One region of the Exiguobacterium sp. SH0S7 genome, then DNA from elsewhere that is predicted to be linked to it. Evidence: predicted binding sites of a transcription regulator. Region 1 holds the regulator's gene; the other holds the start of a gene.
What was found. Region 1 encodes LexA, which represses DNA repair genes until DNA is damaged. Its sites were predicted from a motif close to CGAACATATGTTCG; they were not measured.

Region 1 (4,216 bases):
CTGATTTGTTCGGTGAACCGAAACCGATGACCGTCTTCACTTCGATCATCGTCGGTTTCGACGTCTCAGCTTTCGCCTCGTCGATCGCTTTGGCGATCGTATCGATGTCCGTTCCATCCTCGACGCGGATGACTTGCCATCCGTAAGCGTTGAATCGATCTTCTACGCTTTCAGAGAATGACTTGTGGAGATCCCCGTCAAGTGAGATGTCGTTTGAATCATACAAGACGACGAGTTTACCGAGTTTCAAGTGACCGGCGAGTGAGGCGGCCTCAGCCGACACACCTTCCATCAAGTCACCGTCTCCACAAATTCCGAACGTATAGTGGTCAACCACGTTGAATTCGTCGCGGTTGTATGTTGCTTCCAAATGTTTCTCAGCCATTGCCATACCTACAGCCATGGCAATCCCTTGACCGAGTGGTCCCGTCGTCGCGTCTACACCTGCTGTGTGACGATACTCAGGGTGTCCTGGTGTCTTCGAGTCCATTTGACGGAACGACTTGAGGTCGTCGAGTGAAAGGTCATAACCAGACAAGTGAAGTAGCGAGTACAATAGCATCGAACCGTGTCCTGCTGAAAGGACGAACCGATCGCGGTTGAACCAGTTCGGGTTTTTCGGGTTGTGACGCATTTTGTCTGTCCAAAGCGTGAACGCCATCGGGGCCGCACCCATCGGCATACCTGGGTGACCTGAGTTCGCTTGTTGGACAGCATCAATCGAGAGCGTCCGAATCGAGTTAATCGCTAATAATTCTTTAGTAGTTGTTTCCACTAATTTCATCCTCTCTGTTGTTAAGAAAGTTTCTACCCGTCATATTTTAGCACACTCAATCGTGTGTCACAACTAATTAAATAGTATGTCACATTGATTGGAATCGTTTACTTCCATACGTCTGTTTTCGAGGGAATGGTCGAACCTTATCGAGCTTCGTGTATAACAAACATGCACATCCTATACGAAATAGGATGTGCATTCGAGTTCATTCAGAACGGTGTCGGTTCTGTTCGTCTTTTAGTTTTTCCGGTGTCACGTCGTTGCCTTCCGGATCGACGACTTTCATGCCCATCATCTGGGATTTGAACGATTGACGGAACGCTTTTAAATATTGTTGACGCAACGCTTGTTGCTCGTCCATCTCTTGTTGTGACAAACCGTCTGTCTTTGCCTTGTTGGCGAGGAAGTTAATCCGCTCCAATTGTTCGGGTGCTAACATAATGGTTCGCCCCCTCTCTACTGAATTTGTAGTTCTACTGTACAAAATCAGGGCGCAGGAATCAAGTTTCTGGCACTGCCACATGTTCCAAATAGCGACGGTTCACAGTCGCTTTCGAGACTTCGTAGCCGAATCCGCGGAGCGTGGCCGCGATTTCAGCGAAGGTGAGCCCCCGCTCCCGGAGTTGGACGATCTCCTCGATCGGCACTTCGATCCGGCTCCTCCCACCTTGGTCATGGTGCTGAATGTTGCGTTGCGGGTTGAAGCCGTTCGCGACCGCCCGGCGCATGCCGCGCGATATCTTGGCGTTATGAATCTTCCGTTGATACTCCTCGACGACGCTGACAATCTCAAGCACCATCTTCTCGGCGTCGGAGACGACGTATTCGTCGGACGACTGCATTGTCAACAGCCGGACGTTATGCTTCATGAGCGTATGCAAGATGGCGATTTTTGCATTCCCTCGGCCGAGGCGACTGTCATCGCTCACGAGCACGGCATCGAGCTTTGACGCCGACACATGCTCTAACAGATCGAGCAGACCCGTCCGGTTGACCTCGAAACCGCTCTCTTGTTCGGTGATCACATCGATCACTTCCGCATCGAGACGTTTGGCCATCTGTAACAATTCCGCTTCTTGCCTCGTGAGCGAGGTTTCCTGAGTGGACTTGTTCGTCGATACGCGACAATAAATGACGACTCGCATCTCGTCACTTCCTTTCTTTCCAGTCATCCTTTTACGATACACAGGATGAGCGGGTGTTCGCAATCCAAATCGATCATTCAGCGGCGAACCACGTCGTTCTCCGTTCTTCTTTTTCCGCACGTTCCGCTAACAGCTGGGCTTCGAGCGTCTCCGCTTCGTTGAACGCAACTTCTTGTTCGATACTTCTTTCGACCGTCATCACTGTCGGCTCACCAACTTCGCCTTGGCGAAACTCGCCGACTAAGTAAAAGGCGAACATCCCGAGCACTACCATTCCGACCAATATAAATCCGTTGATTGTATCTTTCATTTGAACCGCCTCCAAATATGAGAATATGCGTTCTTAGGAACGTCTGTTCGTTTATCTGTTCTCATCATAAAACAGGAACCTCTGTTCGGTCAAGAAAAAACGAACGAATGTTTGTACGCTCATATGTTCTTGTGTTAAAATAAATCCATAAAGAATAGGATGCGTTCGCAGGTTATTCGACATAAACGAGGTGAAATCCATTGAAAAAAATGTCAGCAAGACAGCAACAGATTCTTGATTTTATAAAAGCTGAAGTTCGGACGAAAGGTTATCCCCCGTCAGTCCGAGAAATTGGTGAAGCGGTCGGTCTCGCATCGAGCTCGACCGTGCACGGTCACTTGGACCGTCTTGAAAAACGTGGATTGATTCGGCGCGATAAGACAAAACCGCGTGCGCTCGAAGTGTTGAGCGAGGACGCCCCGTCAATCGAGGAGCGTGAGACGGTCATGTACGTCCCGGTTATCGGGAAAGTTACGGCCGGAACACCGATTACGGCGATCGAGAACGTGGAAGAACACTTCCCGCTCCCGGCCCATATCGTCGGTTCGGATAACGTGTATATGCTCTCCGTCTCTGGCGATTCGATGATCAACGCCGGAATCCTCGACGGGGACCGCGTACTCGTGAGACAACAGAACACGGCAGACAATGGAGAGATTGTCGTCGCGATGACGGACGAGGGTGAGGCGACCGTCAAGCGGATCTACAAAGAGGCGTCGAAAGTCCGACTCCAGCCGGAGAACGATGAACTTGAGGCGATGTATTTCGATAACGTATCCATTTTAGGGAAGGTCATCGGTGTATACCGGACGATCCATTAATGGCTAGCGGCAAGACACATACGCGTACGAACCTCGTGGCAATCGGTGCTTTAGCGATTGCCACGCCTTTTATTGATGTCGATATCCCGACTACCCTTTTCCTCGGTGCGCTTATCGGGACGTTCTGGCTCTCCCCGGACCTCGATTTGAAGTCGGATGCATACTATCGGTGGGGACCGCTGCGTGGTTTTTGGCTCCCTTACGTGAAGCTGATGCCGCACCGGTCTCCGCTGTCGCACTTACCGGTGTTGAGCGATCTCATTCGTGTCATCTACCTCGGCTTCCCGCTCGCACTCATCCTTACGTTCACCCCGTATGAAGCGGCTGTGAAGACGTGGCTCGACTTGAACGGCATCCCGTCCTTCCTCGGTCTCGTGTTCGCGACGACGCTCCATACGGCACTCGACTATGCGTCCACATTTTTCAAACGTGCGTTCTAATCGCAAAACAAGCGACCACTCAATTTCGAGTGGTCGCTTGTTTTGACTAAAAAAACGCCCGATCCAAGAAACTGGATCGAGCGTTTTTTCAAGTTCATTCGACTTAGTAGAGAGTCATGTACTGATCGCGTTCCCACTCTGTTACTTGCGTGCGGAACATGTCCCACTCGATCTCTTTCAACTCGAGGAAGTGTTCGCCGATGTGGTCACCGAGCGAATCCATGACGATTTTGTCGGCGCGGAGTACTTCGAGCGCGTCGAAGAGTGTCGCCGGAAGATCGTCGATCCCGTTCGCAACACGCTCTGGCTTGTCCATCACGTAGATGTTGCTGTCGATCGGTTTCGGTGCTTTCAAGTCTTTCTCGATGCCGTCAAGACCAGAAGCCAAGAGGGCCGAGAGCGCGAGGTACGGGTTCGCCGCCGGGTCGACCGAACGTACTTCGATACGTGTCGAGAGGCCGCGGGCAGCCGGTACACGGACGAGCGGTGAACGGTTACGGGCGCTCCATGCGACGTAGCATGGTGCTTCGTATCCAGGCACGAGACGCTTGTACGAGTTGACCGTCGGGTTACAGATCGCCGTGAACGCACGTGCATGCTCGAGGATACCAGCTGTGAAGGCGCGTGCCGTATCCGAGAGCTCCATGTCACCGTTCGGGTCGTAGAACACGTTCGTGTCGCCTTTAAAGAGTGACATGTTCGCATGCATCCCTGAACCGTTG
Region 2 (4,216 bases), 460 kb from region 1:
GAACACTTTGACGTGCGTGCCTTTCCGTCCCGACACGATTGGCGCCAAGATTTGCAGGCGCGTCTTCTCAGGGAGCTCCATCACTTGGTCGACCATCTGTGAGATCGTCTGGCTTGAGATCTCGATGCCGTGGCGTGGACAGACCGGTTTCCCGATGCGGGCGAACAAGAGGCGTAAGTAGTCATAGATTTCCGTCACCGTCCCGACGGTCGAGCGCGGGTTCCGGCTCGTCGTCTTCTGGTCGATCGAGATGGCCGGGCTCAACCCTTCGATCGTATCGACGTCCGGCTTGTCCATCTGTCCGAGGAACTGACGGGCGTATGCCGACAGGCTCTCGACGTAACGGCGCTGCCCTTCGGCGTAGATCGTATCGAATGCAAGCGATGACTTCCCTGATCCCGACAGACCCGTCAAGACGACGAGCTGGTCACGGGGGATATCGATATCAATGTTTTTCAAGTTGTTGACGCGCGCCCCTTTGATGACGATCGCATTTTTCTTTTCAGCCATTTAATTCCCTACCTTCAACTCCAAGATTAAGTCACGCAATTCGGCCGCCCGCTCGAACTGAAGATCGCGGGCCGCTTGTTTCATTTCTTCTTCTAGTTTGACGATCGCTGCCTCGCGCTCGTCTTGATTCATCGAGCTGAGCGACTCGAGCACTTGTTCTTCGGCAGCGACGGTCGCGCGGATGACGCCGCGCACTTCTTTGCGGATCGTCTGCGGCGTGACGCCGTGTTTTTCATTGTATTCCTGTTGGATCGTGCGACGGCGGTCGGTCTCCCCGATCGCCCGCGTCATCGAATCGGTCATCTTATCGGCGAACAGGATGACGTGGCCGTTCGAGTTACGGGCCGCCCGACCGATCGTCTGGATGAGTGACCGGTCAGAACGAAGGAACCCTTCCTTGTCGGCGTCGAGGATCGTGACGAGACTCACTTCCGGGATATCGAGCCCTTCCCGCAGCAAGTTGATCCCGACGAGGACGTCGTATTTGCCGAGCCGCAGGTCACGGATAATCTCGATCCGTTCGAGCGTCTTGATCTCGGAGTGCATATAGTTGACCTTGATGCCCGCTTCACGGAGATAGTCCGACAAGTCTTCGGCCATCTTCTTCGTGAGCGTCGTCACGAGGACGCGTTCGTCCTGTTTGATGCGCTCGCGGATCTGGTCCATCAAGTAGTCGATCTGTCCTTTGATCGGGTGGATCTCGATCGTCGGGTCGAGTAGACCCGTCGGCCGGATGATCTGCTCGATCATGTTTGGCGTATGCTCGAGCTCATACGGGCCCGGTGTCGCCGAGATGAAAATCGCCTGACTCAACTTCTTCTCGAACTCCTCGAACTTGAGCGGACGGTTGTCCTTGGCCGATGGTAGACGGAAACCGTGGTCGACGAGCATTTGTTTGCGCGCCTGGTCGCCGTTGAACATCCCGCGGACTTGCGGCAATGTCACGTGTGACTCGTCGGCGATGAGCAAGAAGTCTTTCGGGAAGTAGTCGATGAGCGTGTACGGCGTCGCCCCCTCTTCCGTCAAGTTCAGATGGCGTGAATAGTTCTCGATGCCTGAACAGTAGCCCATCTCGCGCATCATCTCGAGGTCGTAGTTCGTCCGCTGCTCGAGACGCTGTGCTTCGAGCAGTTTGCCTTCTTCACGGAACTTCTCGAGCTGTTGCTCGAGCTCGGCCTCGATGTTGATGATCGCCTTTTGCAGCTTCTCGTCACGGGTGACGAAGTGGGATGCCGGGAAGATGGAGACGTGTTCACGGTCGGCGATGATCTCGCCGGTGAGCGGGTTCATCTCGCGGATGCGGTCGATCTCGTCACCGAAGAACTCGACGCGCAAGCACTGTTCGTCGCGTGACGCCGGGAAGATTTCGACGACGTCGCCGCGGACACGGAAGCGCCCGCGCTGGAAATCGATGTCGTTCCGTTCATATTGGATGTCGATCAGTTTGCGGAGCATCTGGTCGCGCCCCATCTCTTTCCCGACGCGGAGACTCAAGACGAGACTATTGTATTCTTCCGGGTTACCGAGACCGTATATACACGATACGGATGCGACGATGATGACGTCGTCCCGCTCGAACAAGGACGACGTCGCCGAGTGGCGGAGCTTGTCGATCTCGTCGTTGATCGAGGCGTCTTTCTCGATGAACGTGTCGGTCGACGGCACGTACGCCTCCGGTTGATAGTAGTCATAGTAGCTGACGAAATATTCGACGGCGTTGTTCGGGAAAAACTCTTTGAACTCGGAATAGAGCTGGCCGGCGAGCGTCTTGTTGTGGGCTAAGACGAGCGTCGGTTTCTTCACTTCCTGGATGACGTTCGATACGGTGAACGTCTTCCCGGTGCCGGTCGCACCGAGCAGCGTCTGATAACGGTCGCCGCGGTTGACGCCTTCGATGAGCTGGCGGATCGCCTCCGGCTGGTCGCCGGCCGGACTATATTCCGAATGTAATTCGAACGGAAGCTTGATCTTGTCCATATATATTCCTCGCTTTCTATCCCTTGCATATTGACTTGATTATAGCACATACACGAACAAATATTCGCTTCTGAGACGCTTCCCAAACCGCTCCCCGATTCGCTATAGTGAGGAGGAATCTAAACAGAAATGGGTGGGTCGTCATGTGGTCACTTCTCTTCATCCCGCTCGGCGCGGTCGTCGGCGCCTTGTCCGGTTTCTTCGGCATCGGGGGCGGTGTCATCATCGTCCCGGTGCTCTTGTTCAACGGATACTCGGCGGCCGAGGCGGTCGCGACGTCACTTTTGTTCGTCGTCGGCACGAGCCTGTCCGGAGCGAAGAAGCACTCGTCGCTCGGCAACGTGTCATGGTCGAACGGTCTCACGGTCGGTCTGGCCGGTGCGGTCACCGCGCAGCTGTCGAGCCGGATCGTGCTGTCAATCTCCGGGACGTATGACTGGTTGCTGAATGTTTTCTATTTGCTTATCCTCTCTTATTTTGCCGTTACGCTTCTAAAGAAAACATCAAAGCCACCGAAACGCAAAAAATCTGGATTCGCCGCAAGTTTCTTCATCGGTGCGATCGCCGGACTCTTGTCGGCACTCCTCGGCATCGGCGGCGGTTTCATCATCGTCCCGTTGCTCGTGAGTTGGCTCGGTTTTTCGACGCACCGCGCCGTCGGGACGAGCCTTGCCGCCGTCCTGTTCATCTCGCTCGGCGGACTCATCGGTTACTTGCCTTCGTTGTCGCTCGATTATGTCGCGCCGCTCGCCTTGGTGACAGGCGCCTTTGTCGGTGCCCCGCTCGGTGCATCGCTCACGAATCGTTATCGGGACCATGAGATTTCAAGACGGCTCGCTTGGCTCTACTTGACTGTCATCGCCTCGATCGTACTCGACCTCGGCGCGGCATGGTGGACACCGTTGTCTTTCGTGAGCTTAGGGGTTCTCTTCATCTTTCTCGTCGGGATTACCCTTGATTTTTCCAAACATTTTACCAGTCCGAACCACTTTCCTCATTAAAAAGTGGTTTTTTTCAATATCTTGGTTTTAAAGCGCTTTCAAACGGGGGATATAGAAAAGTGGTAAGCCAAATCCAATATGGAAGGAAGGGAGTATCACATGTCAGCATTTGTCAGCGAAATTATCGGTACGATGCTACTCATCTTGCTCGGTAACGGTGTCGTCGCCGGCGTCGTCCTCCGCCACTCGAAAGCCGAGAACGGCGGCTGGATCGTCATCACGTTCGGTTGGGGTCTCGCCGTTATGGTCGGGGTGTACGCCGCAGGTATTTACGGAGGCGCGCACATCAACCCTGCCGTCACGATCGGACTCGCGACAGCAGGTTCATTCCCATGGGCCGATGTGCCACTGTACATCCTTGCCCAATTCATCGGGGCATTCATCGGGGCTTGTCTCGTCTATGTGCACTACAAACCGCACTATGACGCGACCGACGATCCGGGTGCAAAGCTCGCTACGTTCTCGACCGCTCCTGGTATTCGGAACACTCCGTTCAACTTGATCTCGGAGATCATCGGGACGTTCGTCCTCGTCTTCGCATTACTATCGTTCGGCGCCAACACGTTCGCCGACGGGTTGAATCCGCTCATCGTCGCATTCTTGATCGTCTCGATCGGTCTCTCGCTCGGTGGAACGACCGGTTATGCGATCAACCCGGCCCGTGACCTTGGACCGCGGATCGCGCATGCGATACTCCCAATCAAAGGCAAAGGGACGTCCGACTGGGG

Region 2: the regulator LexA is predicted to act here: its motif matches at 2,541-2,554, upstream of uvrB (excinuclease ABC subunit UvrB).

Annotation. Positions count from the first base shown of each region.
Region 1 is NZ_SJVA01000001.1:158,495-162,710, forward strand. It holds gene tkt (transketolase) at 1-784, opposite strand, end outside; gene EVJ22_RS00835 (DUF896 domain-containing protein) at 984-1,217, opposite strand; gene EVJ22_RS00840 (YneB family resolvase-like protein) at 1,279-1,923, opposite strand; gene EVJ22_RS00845 (hypothetical protein) at 1,997-2,233, opposite strand; gene lexA (transcriptional repressor LexA) at 2,434-3,054, shown strand; gene EVJ22_RS00855 (metal-binding protein) at 3,054-3,494, shown strand; gene glnA (type I glutamate--ammonia ligase) at 3,598-4,216, opposite strand, start outside.
Region 2 is NZ_SJVA01000001.1:620,707-624,922, forward strand. It holds gene uvrA (excinuclease ABC subunit UvrA) at 1-510, opposite strand, end outside; gene uvrB (excinuclease ABC subunit UvrB) at 511-2,487, opposite strand; gene EVJ22_RS03155 (sulfite exporter TauE/SafE family protein) at 2,631-3,488, shown strand; gene EVJ22_RS03160 (MIP/aquaporin family protein) at 3,588-4,216, shown strand, end outside.